Regions from separate parts of the Ruegeria sp. CDSA033 genome, predicted to be linked through region 3. Evidence: riboswitches for the same ligand, from Rfam matches in the RefSeq annotation. Region 3 holds a riboswitch; each other region holds the start of a gene.
The links. A riboswitch is a leader RNA that binds a small molecule or an ion and turns the genes downstream of it on or off. The one in region 3 is predicted to bind cobalamin.

Region 1 (4,457 bases), on a different contig from region 3:
CTTCGGCCGACACGTCGACGTTGTTCAGGCGAATCTGTACGGTTTCTTCCTGCAGCAGCACTTCGAGATAAGCATTGGCACCACGGAACAAAACCTGCTGTTCGATATCAACAAGGGTCTGCCTGGTCGACAGCACCGTTTCTTGCGCCGATTGCTTGCCCAGAACGGCGGCCCCACCATCGTAGAGCAGTTGGCTGAGGGTCAGCCCCGTGAAGAAGTTGTTCGGGTCGGGTCTTGTCACCACATTGCTGATGTCGCGACGCGTGTAGTCGTGGCTAATTGCAACCGTCCAGTTGATGATCGGTCGAAGCGCCGACAACGCGATTGCCACGTCTTCGTCTGCTGCACGCAACAAGGCACGGTTCTGTTCCAGCAAACCGCTGGTATTGTAAGCGCCAATGAATGCGTCAGTTATATTGTCGGCCCAAACGGCCCTCCCCGGCACAAAGCTAAGTGCGACCCCCGCAGTAAGCGCCAGCGCCTTGACCAGCCTTCCTCCCGCCATAGAACCCATAACGAAATCCTCTCAAATCGAAATTACGCTGCTCTGCCGATAGTTTGCGCGTTTGCGTTAAACTAATCAAGGCAGCAGAAAAATCAGTGATCAAACTATAGCGAAAATACACGATTTTTGGAAAATGTCTGCAAAATCGGTGCATTGGCGTTAAACGCATCTCGCCAAGTCACACGATCCCCTGATTTATGGCCGATACGGACGATCCCCAGCGCACCTTGGACAAAAAGGCAGGCAATTCGCCCATGATCCTTAAGCTGTGCGATCAAAGCATCCGGAACCTGTTCCACACCACCCTGGATCATGATCACGTCATAAGGCCCATGTTCGGGGGCACCTTGTTCAAGCGGGCCTACATGGACAATCGCATTGTCTGCCTCCGCCTCCATCAGGATAGACTGAGATTCGGCCGCCAGATTTTCGTCTTCCTCTACGGCAACAACCAGCTGTGCCATGCGCGCGGCAACGGCGGTCGAATACCCCAAGGCCGGAGCGATATCCAAAACCGACTCGTCGTTGGAGATATTTAATATGTCCAGCATCTTAGCCAGGGTCCGCGGCTCCAACATGCAGCGCCCATCACCCAGTTCGATCAATCCCTCGACATAAGCCGCCTCGCGCTGTGCATCCGGCACGAAATTCTCGCGCTTGACGGTCAGCATCGCGTCTATGATGGGAAACTTCGTGACATCAGAAGGACGTATCTGCGTATCGACCATCGTCCGGCGGCGGGCTGCGAAATCTGTCATTGGATCGCTCATCTTGCTCCCTTGGGTGATTGAGTTCTGCCACATCCTTGAAAAACCGGCAACGGCCCAGACACGGAAACTTTCCAATCTTCACAAGATACAACGTCGCAACCAAAGACTAAGTTGGCACCCGGCCCTGAAATTTGCGCTCCCCCCTCTGGACGCTCCTGTCGAAAGCTGCTAAAACGCCGATCACACCACGGCAAGTATTTGATTTTACTTGAAAAGGCGAGTTGGCGGAGTGGTGACGCAGCGGATTGCAAATCCGTGTACACCGGTTCGATTCCGGTACTCGCCTCCATTTATTTCCAAGCACTTAGCTTTCTGCGCTGCTTTCGCAATTTCGGACGCCTAAAGTTCAGTATCAGATGCATGTTGCGATTGCGGGTCCAGCGATTCCATTTACACAACCGCACTACTTGATTGCCAAACCGAGAAGTGCTGAATCATCTGCGACGGCCGGGCTGAATTGCGCCTCGCTGCGTGATCGGATCGCATCGGATGCCGCTGACTGACTTCGGCAAGTCGCTTTTCTGACGTAGCGGGTTTTCAAACCCCAGTCGTGCTTGACAAGCCCCCTGCCCGTGCCGCATGTCGCATGCGTTGGTGTCCATCCCCGGATGGATGAAAAGGGAATGTGCCAGCGGTTATTCCGCCAAGCACAGCCGCCCCCGCGACCGTGACCGGAGAGGGTGCCCAAAGCCACTGGCCTAATAGGCCGGGAAGGCGGGACATCCAACAGAGGCTCGCCTCTGACATCCGCAAGCCGGGAGACCTGCCAGCACCCGAAGTTGAAACCGGGCGGGGTGTTCCGGTGTCGGGTCCATGTGCAGACGCGTGGCCCGCATGAAACCCCGTCCCCCGTATAAAGGATGAGGGGGATGAGAGACGTGACCGAGACCGCACCAGTCGAGTTGCTGGTCTGCACGACATGCCGCCGTGGGTTACCTATCGAAGATGACGCCCAGCGACCCGGCACTTTGCTGCATAAAGCACTTGAACAGGCTGGCTTGCCGGACGGCGTCGACCTGAAACCGGTGGAATGTCTGTCGAACTGTGGTCAGGGATGCTCGATCGTTTTGCGTGGCGGCCCGTCCCGATGGACCTTCGTTTATGAAAACCTCGACGAGACCGACCATGTCGAGACCATCGTTGAAGGCGTCACCAAGTATCTAGCCGCTGAAGACGGTCTGGTGAAATGGCGCGAACGCCCCGAACATTTCCGCAAAAACTGTGCGGCCCGCATTCCCCCGATTGGAGCCCTGAAATGAGCAACCTTGAAAAACTCCCCGTCACTGTGATCACCGGCTTTCTGGGCTCGGGCAAAACCACGCTGGTCAAACACCTGATGCAGAATCCGCAGGGCAAGCGCCTGGCCGTTATCGTCAACGAGTTTGGTGATGTGGGTGTGGATGGCGATATCCTGAAATCCTGCGCCATTCCGGATTGCCCGGCGGAAAACATCATGGAACTTGCCAATGGCTGCATCTGCTGCACCGTAGCCGATGATTTCATCCCGACCATTGAGGCGCTGATGGCGCTGGAGCCGCGCCCCGATCACATCCTGATCGAAACGTCCGGTCTCGCCCTGCCCAAGCCGCTGCTCAAGGCGTTTGATTGGCCCGATATCCGCTCGAAAATCACCGTTGATGGTGTGATCGCTCTGGCGGACGCCGAGGCCGTCGCCGCTGGGCGTTTCGCACCAAATGTCGAAGCCGTGGACGCCCAGCGCCTGGCTGACGACTCGATCGACCACGAAACGCCCCTGTCTGAGGTGTTCGAGGATCAGATCTCCTGCGCGGATATCATCCTGCTGACCAAGCCCGATCTGGCTGGCCCCGAAGGCGTGGTGAAGGCCAAAGGGATCATCGCCGACGAAGCTCCCCGCCCCCTGCCCGTAGTGGAAGTCGCCGAAGGCGCCGTGGACGTCCGCGTCGTATTGGGCCTCGAAGCCGCCGCCGAGGATGACATGGACGCGCGCCCGTCGCATCACGACGGCCACCACGACCACGAACACGACGATTTCGAAAGCATCATCGTCGAGTTGCCCGAACAGACCGACCCGGCGGAACTGGTCGCCAATATCGAACGTCTGGCCAATGATCTGAACATTCTGCGCGTCAAAGGCTATGCCGCCGTTCAGGGCAAACCTATGCGTCTGCTGGTGCAGGCCGTTGGTGCCCGCGTACGTAACCAGTATGACCGGCCGTGGGAGCCCGGCGAAGAGCGCCGCTCGCGCCTGGTGGTCATTGCCGAGCATGACGACATCAATGAGGCCGCAATCCGCGATATCCTCGTGGGTGTGACCGAGGCCGCCGAGTAAGCCATGCACGTCGTCTTCCGCGAAAGCCACGGGTTAGAAGAGACCGAAACCCCGACCGATCTGGGTCAGAGCCCGGCGGATCTGGTGGTGCTGTCCTTTTCGGACAGCGACCTTGGCGCTTTCGCGGCAGGATGGCATCGCGGTGGCGGGTCCGAAGGTCGCATGCCGACGATGCGATTGGCCAATCTGACCGCGTTGAAACACCCGCTGTCTGTCGACACTTATGTCGAGCAAACGCTCGAGGGCGCCAAGGGCATTCTGATCCGTTTGATCGGCGGCGTCCCTTACTGGTCCTATGGCTTGCAGCAAGTTCTGGCGCTGGCACAGGCTAAAGGCATCGCGCTGGCCGTCCTACCCGCCGACGGGCGCGAGGATACTCGGCTGGATGACTACTCCACCCTGCCCGTCTCGACCCTGCGGCGGCTTGCGCATCTCTGTGACACCGGCGGTGAAGTCGCGGCGCAAGCGGCTCTTGCCCAGATGGCGCTTGCGGCGGGTCTCTATGCCGGACCCGTGATGGGGGCCAAGACCCTGCCCGAATGTGGTGCATGGTGCCCGGATCGCGGCGTCATCCCGGCGGATAAAGCGTTCACCACCGACGCAAAGCGTATCTTGGTAACGTTCTACCGGGCTTACCTTACCTCGGCGGACACCGCCCCGGTCGCAACCTTGATCCGCAGCCTGCGCGCACGCGGGTTTGAGGCCGTCGGTCTGTTCGCTCCCTCGCTGAAAGCCCCGCTTGCCGCCGATTGGTTGCGCGAAAATGTCGTGGCGCTGAACCCGGCGGCGATCATTAATGCCACCTCTTTCTCGGGCAAGGGCGCATCCGGCACCTCTCCACTGGACGCCGCCAATGTGCCGGTGTTTCAGG
Region 2 (4,457 bases), on a different contig from region 3:
TTCGAACTCACGGCGTGCGCTCCTGCAAAAGGGCCGGGCAGTTGTGCCCGGCCTTTGGGTCGTCAGGAGTGTCTATCAGAACGGCAGCTTGATGTCTGCGGGCAGACCCATGCTTTCGGTCAGCCTCGCCATCTCTGCCTGAGAGCGCTCGGCCGCTTTGGTTTGCGCGTCCTTGATAGCGGCCAGTATCAGATCTTCGACAACTTCCTTATCGTCGCCATTGAAAATCGACGGATCGATGTCCAGACCCTTTAGCTCGCCTTTTGCTGTGGCGGTGGCCTTCACCAGCCCTGCACCGGATTTGCCTACAACCATCAGGTTGTTCAGCTCTTCCTGCATGTCCGTCATTTTGGTCTGCAAATCCTGCGCGGATTTCATCATCTTGGCCATATCGCCCAGACCGCCGAGTCCCTTGAGCATTTCTTTTCTCCTGCAAATCGGTTTGCCGCCTAAATACGGATGCTGCCGGTAGGGTACAAGGGGAGAGCTTCTCCCGCCCGTCGTCAAGGTCATTGGCAAGACCTTTCCTCCCGTTGGGCCCGGCAGCGCGGGAGTGTTTCTGCTTTGGTCGTTCGGATCAATCCTCCTCGAACGGATCCCATTCGTCTTCGACTTCCGGCAGGGCTTCGGTTTCGACCTTGGCCGCGCGTTCTTCCGGGGTTTCGATCCGCTTGATGCGCGCTTTCGGAAACTGCATCAGAACGGCTTGAACCAGTGGGTGTTGTTCGGCCTGCGCTTTCAACGCCAGATCAGCCGCGTCTCGAACCTCGGCGATTGTTGCTGCGTCCCCGTCGGCCACGATTGAGACGGCCCATCGGTTTCCGGTCCAGCGTTGCAAGGCCGAACCAAGCCTTTGCGCCAGATCGGTCGGCGCTTTGTCCGTCGGCGTGAACTCGATCCGTCCCGGGGAATACGAGACGAGACGCACGCCGTTTTCGACCTCAACCAACAGTTTTACGTCCCGGTTGGTGCGGATCAGTTCGACCACGTATTCGAAGGTTGGATAGTGTGCCAGCGCGGTCTGGACGTCCTGGGCAAGCACTGCGGTGGGCGCGCCTGCAGGCCCGCGTTGCGCCGAGAGATGCGCAGAGGACGTCGCCTGTGCAGGTGCATGAGTTGGCACAGCCACACCACCGCCAGGTCCCCTGCTTGGTGGGGGGGGAGGTGCGTCTTGTAGTCGTTTGATAAGCTCTTCGGGGCTTGGCAAATCGGCCACATGGGTCAAACGAATGATTGCCATTTCGGCGGCCATCATCGCGTTGGGTGCTGCAGAGACTTCTTCCAGCGCCTTCAGCAACATCTGCCACATGCGCGTCAACACCCGCATCTGCAGCGCCTCGGCCATCTGTTGACCCCGTGCGCGTTCATCCGGTGAGACGGTGGGGTCATCGGCGGCATCGGGCGTGATTTTGACCACGGAAATCCAATGGGTGATCTCGGCCAGATCGCGCAGAACGGCCAGCGGATCGGCCCCTTCGGCATACTGGCCGCTCAACTCAGTCAATGCCCCAGCCGCATCGCCACGCAAAATCATATCCATCAGATCCAGAACGCGCCCGCGATCTGCAAGGCCCAACATTGCCCGAACCTGATCGGCGCTTGTTTCCCCTGCACCATGTGAGATCGCCTGATCCAACAGCGAGGTCGCATCGCGCGCAGATCCTTCGGCCGCGCGTGTGATCAAAGCCAGCGCGTCTTCTGCGATATGTGCGTTTTCCGCTGCGGCGATTTTGTTGAGCAGACCGATCATGTCCTCAGGTTCGATCCGGCGCAGGTCGAACCGCTGACAGCGGGACAGTACGGTCACCGGCACCTTGCGGATTTCTGTTGTCGCAAAGATGAACTTCACATGCTCGGGCGGTTCCTCGAGCGTTTTGAGCAGCGCATTGAAGGCGCTGGTCGACAGCATGTGAACTTCGTCGATGATATAGATCTTGTAGCGCGCGCTGGCGGCACGATATCGGACACTGTCGATAATCTCGCGGATGTCGTTCACACCGGTCCGGCTGGCGGCGTCCATCTCCATCACGTCGACATGGCGTCCTTCCATGATGGCCACACAATGCTCGCACTGGCCGCAAGGTTCGGTTGTTGGCTTGCCTTCGCCATCGGGGCCGATGCAGTTCATGCCTTTGGCGATAATCCGGGCAGTGGTGGTTTTGCCGGTGCCGCGAATACCAGTCATGATAAAGGCCTGCGCGATCCGATCCGCTTCGAACGCGTTTTTTAGCGTGCGCACCATTGCGTCCTGTCCAACCAGATCTGCAAAGGTTTCAGGGCGGTACTTGCGGGCAAGAACCTGATAGGCGGGGCTGGGCGTTTCGGTCATGTCTGCTCTGTCAGATTCGTGTCAGAAATGTAGCGTAGAGACCCGGGCCGCCCACGTCCACAGCAGCCTTTGTGGAATTTCGGTTTGGACAGCGTCTGTAAGCGGGATAAACCGGCTGTCAAAATTTGGTGGGCTGGTGGCAGTAGGAGCATAAGCTTTGGCAAAATTTGCAATCTACGCGCTGCCTGTTGGCTCAGGCACCTTGGCGCTGTCCCCTTTGCCTGGCGGCGGCGGTGGGTATGTGGACGATCTAAGGGTGATACAGGACTGGAACCCCGATCTGGTGATTTCAATGACCACTGAGGCCGAGATGCAGCCGGTCGGTGCAGGCAGTTTTGGTAGAGACGTTCAAAGCAGACCCGCTACCTGGGTGCATCTTCCGGTCGAGGACTTTGGCGCGCCGCCCCAGCCAATCGAAACTCTTTGGCCCCAAGCCAGCGCAGCCGCCCGGCAGGTTCTGTCCGACGGTGGACGCGTGCTGGTGCATTGCCGTGGCGGTTGTGGGCGGTCGGGGATGGTCGCGCTGAGGCTCATGGTGGAATGTGGCGAAGATCCAAACCACGCGCTAAACCGGCTGCGCTTGGCCCGACCATGCGCGGTGGAAACGGATGAGCAGAAGGCTTGGGCCATGAAACCGGCCCAGAGCGATCGGTGAACTAGGATCAGGCCGTGGCTTGTTGAACAACCTGATGCGATGGACGCGGTGCAAGGGCCGATGCCTGAAGCATGGCGCAAGGCAAGGCCGCCAAAACACCAGCAGGCAGAGTGGAAAAGTCAGGGCCGAACATCATATCGGCGTATTCGTCCAACGTGTCGGCTGAGTCGCCTGTGTTTGTCCCGCAATAGACCCTGATCCGGGCCGGGCTGGCGCGAAACCGTGCGGTGCAACCCTCATCGCAATGGGTCAGTTCGCTGGAGCCGTCCACCTCAAATTCGCTGGTCGTCATTGGTTGTGCTGTTGCCATCGCCTCGGCCAAGGCCCGAGCCATTTGGGCCAATGCGGGGCAGGTTTTCCCCGTTTTCTGGCACAGGGTGGCGGTGAATTCGTGGGTCGTTGTCTTCCAGATCATAATGCGCCCTCCGCGCGGTGAGCGGGGGACGTGGAACAGGGAACTCAGCGTACTGAAGACCTGCCCGGACACCCCGCCCGAGTTTCGGTTTTTACTTTGATGGCAGGTCTCCTGACTTGCGGGTCATTGCTTTGCCGACCTTCCCAGCCTTTCGGCCAGTGGTATTTCGGCATTGCTTACCGCTTACAGTTGCGGGGGCAGTCGCGGCCTTGGTCCGTTCCGGCATTGCCGGGCTGGACCGCACCGAGTTCCCTTTTCATCCCGCCCCAATATAAGGACGAGAACCATCACCTCATCGCTAGCGGTTGTAAGTGGCTTGAGTCAAGCGGGCTGTTTTCCATCGTTCAAGTGGACGCTTGGTCACTTTGAAAATCTGTTGACTCCAGTCGCGCAAAAGCGCCGATATGCCATATGTGAACCGAATAGTTCAGATGCTTGCGAGGGCACCATGTTGGACAACACTCCGGTCGTTTTGACCGAAGATTTCACGTTTTCTGCCGGAGACGCCGAACTGTCGGCACGGCTGTATATGCCTGCCTCGGCACCTGATGTGGCGGTTGTAGTCCATGCCGCCACAGGCGTACCGCGCGACTATTACCAGCATTTTGCGCGGTGGTTGGTGGAAGAACAGGGTATGGCCTGTCTGACCTATGACTATCGCGATTTTGGCCACTCTCTACGCGGGCGCCTGCGCGATTCGCAGGCCACGATGGCTGACTGGGCGTTGATCGACATGCCCGCTGCTCGCGCCGAAATGCGGCGCAGATTTCCCGCCGCCCAGCAGTGGAGCATTGGCCATTCGGTGGGTGGAATGCTGGGGCCAATTCAGCCCGATATTGAGCAGATCGACCGGATGATCTGTGTCTGTTCAGGTTTGGTGACGGTATCCGACCACCCCTGGCCGTATCGCGCACTGGCGACAATGTTCTGGTATGCCCACCCGCCATTGCTGGTTAAGGCATTGGGATACCTGCCGGGCAAGGCACTTGGGTTCGGCTCGGACCTCCCGGCGCGTGTCTACTGGCAGTGGCGCAAATGGTGCACCGCTGCGCTGAGCT
Region 3 (4,457 bases):
GGGATGGAGCAGCCCGGTAGCTCGTCAGGCTCATAACCTGAAGGTCGTAGGTTCAAATCCTACTCCCGCAACCAGCGGCAGATAACCCAAAACACCACAGCCAGACTGCAATTGATCAAATAAATCAATTGTTTAACATCTGCGCCCTGTCAGGCGAATAAACGTAAGGTCAAAGACACAATTCCTAAGCGCAAACAAAAATCCTAAGCGCAAACAAAAAAAACGGGCAGAATAAAAACAGTCAAAAAGACTGTTGGCGTGCGTCTGAAGCTACAAGAAGCGGGGCAGTGTAGTATCCACCGTTGCCTCACGTCTACCGCACCCCCTCCATCGTCGAGCAGCGACTGGAACGAATAGCCACCCCGCGCAAGTTCGTGCTCTTGTCGAATCAAATCAATTCGTATTTTGTCCTCGCGATGGTTCCCGACTGTATTCTGCGGTCAGGGATAAAAGGGAATACGGTGCGGTTCTGTAAAAAGGCCAATTCCGTGACTGCCCCCGCAACTGTAGGCGGCGAGCGACCCGAGATCGTCCACTGGGCAATAGCCTGGGAAGGATCGGGATAGCTTTGACCCGCAAGTCAGGAGACCTGCCATCCGAAATTTATGAACCTGGGCGGGGTGTCCCAGAGGGAGATGACAATGTTTCAAGCGGTCCGTACCGTGCACGACCTTGCGCTCGCTTTGCCCCTGTCCAAACACAGGAGGCGTTGCCGTTGTCATTGCAAAAAGCTGACACCCAAAGGGGTAAGTGTCTGACAGAATTCAGCGTTCCGGTCCTGGTCGCGGGGGCTCTGGCGCTGTCGGCGCTCTTGTGGCTCGCGATTTACGCGGTGATTTGATGTCGGCCGTTTTACAAATCCGCGATCTGACGTTGGGCTACCGCGACCTGACATTGTTTCACCGCCTCTCCATGGATATCGCGGCCGGAACGACCCTCGCCGTTCTTGGTGCGAACGGGTCGGGCAAGAGCACATTTGTAAAGATGCTGCTGGGCTTGATGGATCCTCTTTCGGGCAATTTGACTTGGCCGCAGGGCCGTCCTGGTGACATCGGGTATCTGGCGCAGATGACAGAGTTCGACCGCCGATTTCCCATCCGTGTGAGGGATCTTGCTGCGATGGGTGCCTGGCGCGGGTTTGGTTATCGTACCGGGCTGGACGCCGCCGCGCGCAACCGGATGGCTGCAGCGCTGGATGAGGCCGGGGTACTGGATATCGCTGACCGGCCTCTGCATATGCTGTCGGGAGGGCAACTGCAGCGCGCGCTGTTTGCGCGGGTTATCATGCAGGACGCGCCGCTGATCCTGTTGGATGAACCGTTTGCCGCAGTCGACCAAAGTACCGAAGCACATCTGTTGTCGATTATCCGCCGATGGCGCGATGAGGGGCGTGCGGTGGTTTTGGTGGTGCACGATCTTTCCTCGGTGCTGGATTATTGCAGCCACGCGCTGCTTTTGGGCGGGCAAGAGGCGACCCACGGACCGGTGAATGACGTTCTGACACCAGACCGGCTGGTTGCACAAGGATACCTCTCGGAAAGTCAGGCGTCTTGGATGTTCCGTGGCACCCATTCAACAGCGGAGCACGCCAATGTATGACCTGATCGCAGAAATGTGGAGCTTTGCCTTCATGCGTCGCGCTTTTGTGGCAACCACGGTCCTCTCGGCATCGGTCGCGCCGGTAGGCGCGTTTCTTGTTCTGCGTCGCCTATCGCTGGCTGGTGAGGCCATGGCCCATGCGATTACCCCTGGCATTGTCATCGGCTTTGTCACCGCGGGCCTGTCGGTCATGTCACTGCTGGTCGGAGGGCTTATCGCGGGTGTTGGCGTCGCCATTTTGACCGCCTTTCTCGCACGCCGGACGATCCTGCGCAGCGATGCCAGCCTTGCCTCGCTGTATCTGATCGCATTGGCGGTAGGTATCTTTATCCTGTCTGCAGCAGGGTCCGCAGTTCCACTAAAAAGCTTCCTGTTTGGATCAATCCTTGGGATCGACGACGCGTCGATGGTCCTTGTCGGCGGGGTGGCGACAGTAACATTGCTGGCATTCGCCGTTCTGCTTCGTCCGCTGATTGTCAGCACCTGTGATCCGGTTTTCTTCGAAACGCAGACGCGCCGACCGTGGTTGGTAGATCAGGGTTTTATGCTGCTGTTGGTTCTGAACCTGCTGGCCGCGTTCAAAACACTGGGAACGTTGATGGCCGTTGGCCTCATGATCCTGCCTGCGACCGCCGCGCGCTATTGGGCCAGTACGATCACCGGGCAACTGGTCCTGGGCTTTGTGTTTGCCTTGTCCAGCTGCTGGATCGGCCTGACCCTGTCCTACTTGTTCCCGGACACGCCGTCCGGCCCGGCGATCGTTTTGGTTGCCGGTGGGTTCTTTCTGTTCTCGGCCATTTTCGGTCCCCTTGGTTTTGGCAGACGGATGCGCAAACCGTCTGTTTCCAAAGACATCCCCATTGCCCAAATTCAACAAGAAGAGAGAGCACAATGACTCTTGTGAAGTCACTCTATGCCGGCATCGCCTCTGTGTCGTTTGCTTTGGCTGCATTGCCGACCGTTGCGGCAGAAGACAACGTCAAGATCGTCGCCAGCTTTTCGATCCTCGGCGACATGATCGAAGAGGTCGTCGGCGATCTGGCCACAGTTACGACAATCGTGGGCCCGGATGCGGATGCGCATGTGTATCAGCCTTCGGTTGCAGATGCGAAGGCCGTTGCCCAGGCGGATATCATCTTTGTCAACGGTCTGGGCTTTGAGACATGGTCCGATACCCTGATCGCTGAATCGGGCACTGACGCAACCGTGCACGTTGCCACCGATGGTATCACGACTGTCACAGTCGAGGGCAAAATCGACCCCCACGCTTGGAACTCGCTGTCGAACGGCATGATTTACGTGACCAATGTGGCCGACGTGATGACAGAGGCGATGCCCGAGCACGCCGAAGAAATCGCTGCCAATGCTGCGGCCTATATTGCGCAGCTTGAGGCGCTGGATGCAGAAACCAAGACAAAGCTGGCAGGCCTGCCCGCCAATCGCCGCACGGTTGTGACCGCACATGACGCGTTTGGCTATCTGGCAGACGCCTACGGCCTGACTTTCCTTGCGCCGGTTGGAATCGACACCGAGGCAGAGCCATCGGCCAAGGATCTTGCTGTTCTGATTGACCAACTGAAGGCGGATGGTGCTGCGGCGCTGTTTGTTGAAAACATCACAAGCCCCACTTTGATTCAGCAAATCTCGGATGAAACCGGCATCGTGATTGGTGGACGGCTGTACTCGGACGCCCTGTCGGAACGGGGTAGCCCGGCCACCAGCTATCTCGCGATGTTCCAGCACAATCTGAACACTCTGCTGAACGCACTTGGGAACGCAACCGCAAGCTAACTTGTCTTCAGGTACGGGGCGGCACCTGAACCGTCGCCTCATACCGTGCATTGGAACGGTGGGTTCTTGGAAATCGCCCCCTAATCCGGCTTCCATCCATCCTCGTATTCTCCCAACGTTCGGGAAAGATCCAAAAGCGAGGCGAACAGTCTTGCGTAAACGTCCCGTGACATCATCGTCTTGTTGTCATCCAACACCTGCAGAAGATCGACGACGCCGGAGGCAAAGGCATCATAGACCAACTGGTCCGCGGGCGTTGGGTCCAGGGTCCATATATCGTGCGTGTCGTAATACCCTACGGGTTGGGGATCGTCGTCTATCATTTGTCCGCCTCATATCGGTGAGGCGCATGTAGGAGAGAAGAAAGCGAGCGCTAGTGATGTGGCAGGAAGTCACAAGTTTTTGGCAACGCCAAAAACGTGAACCCGATATCGCGTTTGGCCGTCGACAGGATGTGATTAACTACGTCTCGGCCGCAGTCGACTTCTGTTGTGCCAACCGAGCAGTTGTCAGAGTTTCGAATGTTCGCTTTGCAAAACTTCCAGAAACAGATTTGTCACCCGCGTCGGTTCAGGTTGCTTTCTGGTCACTGCAGCAAACCGGGTTCGATATTGCGTTTCGTCCGGCAACACCATCCGCATCTTTTCCTGGTCCACAAAGTCCTGCGCAAGATGATCAGGCAAATAACCTATGTATCGCCCTGACAGGATAAGTATGGCCAGCGCCTGCTCGCTTTGAACTTTTGCTGAACGTTTAAAGCCCAGTTGCTGACCGACGATCAGGTTCGGAGAGTTCACGCTGAGCCCAACATAGTTGTACCTGAGCAGGTCGCTCGTCCTCAGATTCCGGTCCGGTATTTCGAACAGAGGGTGTTCTCGGCCGCAATACAGGAACATGTTCTCGCCATATAACGGCGCATAGTTCAGACTTGTCGAAGGGCGATGCAGCGCAATAATCCCGATGTCGAGCTGACCACTGATGACCATGGTTTCGATCACGTTTGGCGGCTCAAGAGACAATTCGATCTGAACCGAGGGGGCGGCTTCGTTGAACCGATGAATGGCGCG
Region 4 (4,457 bases), on a different contig from region 3:
CAATGCCTTCCAGCGCGGCAGACAAGGCGCCCAGTTCACGGCGGATGCGGAAGACATAGTACTCAATCGCCTTGCGCGCGTCCGGAGTGTCAGCAGCCAACAGGGTGCGCATGTCCGAGGACATGCCGGACAGGCCAAGCAAGCCGGACTTTCGATAGAGAAGCTCAGCGATTTCGTCTGCCTCCATCCCTTCTTGCTGCATCATGTAAAGCACGACCCCCGGGTCCAATTGCCCGCTGCGGGTGCCCATGGGCAGACCGTCGAGCGCCGAAAATCCCATGGTCGAGGCCACGGCCCGGCCACCCGACACCGCACACATCGACGCGCCATTTCCCAAATGCGCAATGACGACGCGACCGTCGTACAAACCCGGCGCAATGTCTTTCAGCTTTTGCGAGACGTAGTCATAGCTCAGCCCGTGAAACCCGTATCTGCGAACGCCCTTTTCGTAGAATCTTTGAGGCAATGCGAAGGTATCATTCACCCAAGGGTGTGTCCTGTGAAACGCGGTATCGAAGCACGCAATCTGGGTGGTACCCGGAAAGGCTGCCGCGGCCGCCTTGATACCCGCAAGGCTGTAGGGTTGGTGCAAAGGCGCGAAGGGAATGAAACCGCTTAGCGTATCAAAGACGTGCTCGTCCACCACGACAGGTTCCGAATAGACTGGCCCGCCGTGAACGACGCGGTGGCCCACGGCCCGGACGTGAATGTCCGGCAGGTATTCGCGGGTAAGTTCAAGAAACGCGCTGATGGCCTCGTCATGTGTTTTGGCTCCAGACAACTGACGGTCGACAGACCGCCCCCCTGCTGATTGGGCCAACAAGCGCGGTGCATCCCCCAACCGCTCGATCTGACCGCGCCAGCGCATACTGGGACGTCGGTCCTCGACCAGTTCGTAAAGCGCGAATTTCAACGAGGACGACCCGGCATTCAGCGCCAAAACATGTTCAGCCATGGATTTTGCTTTCATTAGCAATTGCATGCAGCGCCGCGACAGCACAAGACGCCAGCCGCGAAGCATCATCATCTGCCCGAGATGTCAGGATAATCGGTGCCGCAGCACCTATCACAACGCCGGCAGCCTCGGCATGAGAGATATATGTCAGCTGTTTGGCTACCATGTTGCCGGCTTCGATATTCGGAACAACCAGAATGTCTGCGACCCCCGCGACTGGTGAGGTGATGCCTTTTGTCCGCGCCGCGTTCAGATCAACCGCGTTGTCCATGGCCAAAGGACCATCGACCAGCCCGCCGGTGATCTGCCCACGCTCGGCCATTTTCGACAACAGCGCGGCATCGACAGACGACGGTAAATGCGGGTTGATGGTCTCAACCGCCGACAAGACGCCAACCTTGGGCATCTCGATGCCAATAGAATGCGCAAGATGGATGGCGTTCTGAACAATATCGGCCTTGGTTTCGAGATCCGGTGCGATATTCACCGCCGCATCTGTAACCATGATGGGCCGAGACATGCCTGGCACGTCCATCACGAACACATGCGACAGCCGCCGCCCGGTTCTCAGACCTTTTTCCCTGCGCAGAACGGCGCGTAACAAGACATCCGTGTGCAAATGACCCTTCATCAGCATCCGGGCCTTACCTTCAACGACCAGCCCGACCGAGCGTTGGGCGGCCACTTCGTGGCCTCGCGCTTCAATGATTTCAACTCCGGACAAATCGGCCCCAAGATGGGCGGCAGCGGCGGTGATTTTGTCCGGGTCGCCCACCAAAATCGGAGTAATGATGCCGTTTTCCAAGGCGAGCAATGCGCCGCCTAGCGAATTCGGTTCTTCCGGGGCGACGATCGCTGTGGGCATCGGGTCCAGAGGACGTGCCTTTTCCAACAAAGCGTCGAAATGCCGGTGACGCTGAACGATCAGTCCCGGCACCTCGACCGAGTCGAAGGTCAAATGCCGCGACGGTGGCGTGACCTGTACGGTGCCGCTTAGGATCAATGCGTTATCCCCGACCCGGCGCACTTCGGCGGAACAGGTCAGGTCGCCGTCTTCACGCTTTTCGGTCACAGCCACAAAAGCGGTCAGTTCTTCGCCCGCCATAACCGGAGCATGAAAACTCAGGTCCGCCCGACGTGTTTGCGTACCGGCCCCCGGTAAGATGTTTCCAATTACTGCAGCCACCAGGCCCGCGGGCCACAAAGCGGGCGCGACAGCCTCGGGGTGCCCATCTCCATCTCCGTCATAGGCCGCCAGGTTCAGCGGGTTGTGGTCACCCGAAGCCGAGGCAAACGCGTACAAGTCGTCCACGGTGCACAATCGGGTGACCTGCGCCTTGTCGCCTACCTTCAGTTGAGAATAGGTTCTGTTTTCTTGAATTTTCATCTCGTCCGGCTTTGTTTTTGAATGCGTGTTCGTCGTTTCAAACATTGGATGTTCCGCCCCGCGGAACCAGAACATATCCACCTTTGCCCAAACATTTCTGCGACGCAGCGTAGTCAGATCATTAGCAAATGACAAATGACCTCTGCTCGTGGGGCGGCGCGGATTATCGCTTGACCCAAATTCGGAACTCGGGCAAGCATCACCGCGATGGTTCCCTATGGTTCGCCAAGGGATGAAAAGGGAATACGGTGAGGTTGCCAACAAGCGCCAAGTCCGTGACTGCCCCCGCAACTGTAAGCGGTGAGCGACGCCAAATACCCACTGGCCCAAAATGGGTCGGGAAGGATGGCCAAGCCACGACCCGCAAGTCAGGAGACCTACCATCCGATGTTCAACCAACCCGGGGCGGGGCGTCCTGGAAGGAGGCTTTATGACACGTCTAAGACGTGATGACATGATTGGCACCTTCTGTCCGCGCTTGGCAACAGGCGGAGTGGGCCATGTCGATCAGTCCTGATCATTTCCTTCTGATTTGCGAGACCTGCAAGGGCTCTGACCGGGCGGATTCATTGCGCGCTGCGCTTGCAAGCAAGCTTCCATCCAGTTTTGACATCCGCAGCATTTCCTGCATGGCCGGTTGCGGTCGGCCCACAACCGTCGGGTTTCAGGCACTAGACAAAGCGCAGTACCTTTTCGGTGACATCCAATCGGCTGAGGACGTGGATGCTTTGGCCGAATTTGCACATCAATACCACCGGAGCACGGATGGTTGGACCAACGCATCGCAGCGCCCGCCTGCCCTTCTTGAAAAGACCCTGGCGCGCCTACCACGGCTAAAGCTGGAGACAAGCGTATGACTTGCGGAGCTTTCCTTGAGGCGCGCGGGCTGGAGTATTACGCCCTGAACGGCGACGTACTGCTGCAAAACGTCAATTTCGAACTGAATGAAGGGGCAACCCTGGCAATTGCCGGCCCAAACGGTGCGGGCAAGACAACGTTGCTGAATCTTTTGTGCGGCGGTGAAGAGATTGTGCTGGGGGACGTTTTGGTAAAGGGGCGCAGCCTTCGGCAGCTTTCAGCGATGGACCGCGCCCGAATGATCGCCGTAGTCAGTCAGCAGGAATCGCCGGACGGGCGTTTGTTCCTGCGCGATTATGTGGCCCTTGGGCAAATCCCGATCCGTGCCGATCAATCTGCCGCTGAACACGCCTTGGAATTGGACCGCATCCTGAAACTGACCGGACTCGTCGCCCTCGCCGACAAGCGGATGGCCGTGTTATCCGGCGGGGAACGCCAGCGCGCTCATATCGCAAGGGCGCTGGCGCAGAACCCCTCGCTGCTGTTTTTGGATGAGCCGACGAACCATCTGGATCCGGACGCCAAGGGACGCATGCTGTCGCTGGTGGCCGAGTTGGGCATTACGGTCGTCATGATCGTCCATGATCTGGTCATGATCCCGGAATTCGCGACCCATGTCGCGTTGATGAAATCCACGCGCCTGACCGGTTTCGGCCCAGTGCATGAAGTGCTGACACCCGAAAGGGTCCGTGAAACGTTTGGTGTCGATTTTCTTAGCTTTCAGCACGAAGGCCGCATGATTCCGGCACTGGACATCCGAAGAACCACTACCTCAAACTAGGAAAAACAACATGAACAAAACTCTCTGGTGCGCAGCACTGATCAGCGGCCTTGCAAGTGCCGCAACAGCGCACGAGATCACCGTCGACAATTGCGGCGAGCCGATGGTGTTTGAAACTCAGCCCGAGCGGCTGGTCGTGCACGACATGAACATGACCGACATGGCCTTTGCGCTGGGTTTGCAGGACAAGATCGTTGGCCTGACGGGCATCACTGGCTGGTACAAAACCAGCCCCGAGTTTGACACCCTGCGCGGCGACATCCCGGAACTTGCGCCCAAGTACCCGACGGTTGAAAATCTGGTCGCTGTCGAACCCGACCTTTTCTTTGCAGGCTGGTACTATGGCATGAAGCCGGGCGGTGACGTGACCCCGGACACGCTTGCGCCTTTCGGCATCAAAACGATGATCCTGACCGAAAGCTGCGTACATCTGGATAAGGATCGCCCCGAAGCCAGTATGGACCTACTGTTCACTG

Region 1: linked by a shared signal. The riboswitch ahead of AC2FLA_RS16825 (DUF1636 family protein) and the one ahead of AC2FLA_RS21885 (metal ABC transporter ATP-binding protein) in region 3 are both predicted to bind cobalamin.
Region 2: linked by a shared signal. The riboswitch ahead of AC2FLA_RS10765 (hypothetical protein) and the one ahead of AC2FLA_RS21885 (metal ABC transporter ATP-binding protein) in region 3 are both predicted to bind cobalamin.
Region 4: linked by a shared signal. The riboswitch ahead of AC2FLA_RS07585 (DUF1636 family protein) and the one ahead of AC2FLA_RS21885 (metal ABC transporter ATP-binding protein) in region 3 are both predicted to bind cobalamin.

What each region holds. Positions count from the first base shown of each region.
Region 1 covers NZ_JBXWQI010000014.1:49,694-54,150, forward strand. The annotation lists gene AC2FLA_RS16810 (TolC family outer membrane protein) at 1-514, opposite strand, end outside; gene AC2FLA_RS16815 (protein-L-isoaspartate O-methyltransferase family protein) at 610-1,263, opposite strand; tRNA gene AC2FLA_RS16820 (tRNA-Cys) at 1,491-1,564, shown strand; cobalamin riboswitch at 1,851-2,060, shown strand; gene AC2FLA_RS16825 (DUF1636 family protein) at 2,145-2,534, shown strand; gene cobW (cobalamin biosynthesis protein CobW) at 2,531-3,586, shown strand; gene cobN (cobaltochelatase subunit CobN) at 3,590-4,457, shown strand, end outside.
Region 2 covers NZ_JBXWQI010000006.1:143,192-147,648, forward strand. The annotation lists gene recR (recombination mediator RecR) at 1-11, opposite strand, end outside; gene AC2FLA_RS10750 (YbaB/EbfC family nucleoid-associated protein) at 76-420, opposite strand; gene AC2FLA_RS10755 (DNA polymerase III subunit gamma/tau) at 578-2,329, opposite strand; gene AC2FLA_RS10760 (protein-tyrosine phosphatase family protein) at 2,487-2,984, shown strand; gene AC2FLA_RS10765 (hypothetical protein) at 2,992-3,399, opposite strand; cobalamin riboswitch at 3,484-3,703, opposite strand; gene AC2FLA_RS10770 (alpha/beta hydrolase family protein) at 3,848-4,457, shown strand, end outside.
Region 3 covers NZ_JBXWQI010000040.1:4-4,460, forward strand. The annotation lists tRNA gene AC2FLA_RS21880 (tRNA-Met) at 1-74, shown strand, start outside; cobalamin riboswitch at 401-611, shown strand; gene AC2FLA_RS21885 (metal ABC transporter ATP-binding protein) at 841-1,599, shown strand; gene AC2FLA_RS21890 (metal ABC transporter permease) at 1,592-2,494, shown strand; gene AC2FLA_RS21895 (metal ABC transporter solute-binding protein, Zn/Mn family) at 2,491-3,390, shown strand; gene AC2FLA_RS21900 (hypothetical protein) at 3,471-3,713, opposite strand; gene AC2FLA_RS21905 (LysR family transcriptional regulator) at 3,900-4,457, opposite strand, start outside.
Region 4 covers NZ_JBXWQI010000004.1:142,911-147,367, reverse strand. The annotation lists gene AC2FLA_RS07595 (acetate/propionate family kinase) at 1-955, opposite strand, end outside; gene AC2FLA_RS07590 (bifunctional enoyl-CoA hydratase/phosphate acetyltransferase) at 948-2,387, opposite strand; cobalamin riboswitch at 2,536-2,741, shown strand; gene AC2FLA_RS07585 (DUF1636 family protein) at 2,843-3,199, shown strand; gene AC2FLA_RS07580 (ABC transporter ATP-binding protein) at 3,196-3,981, shown strand; gene AC2FLA_RS07575 (ABC transporter substrate-binding protein) at 3,992-4,457, shown strand, end outside.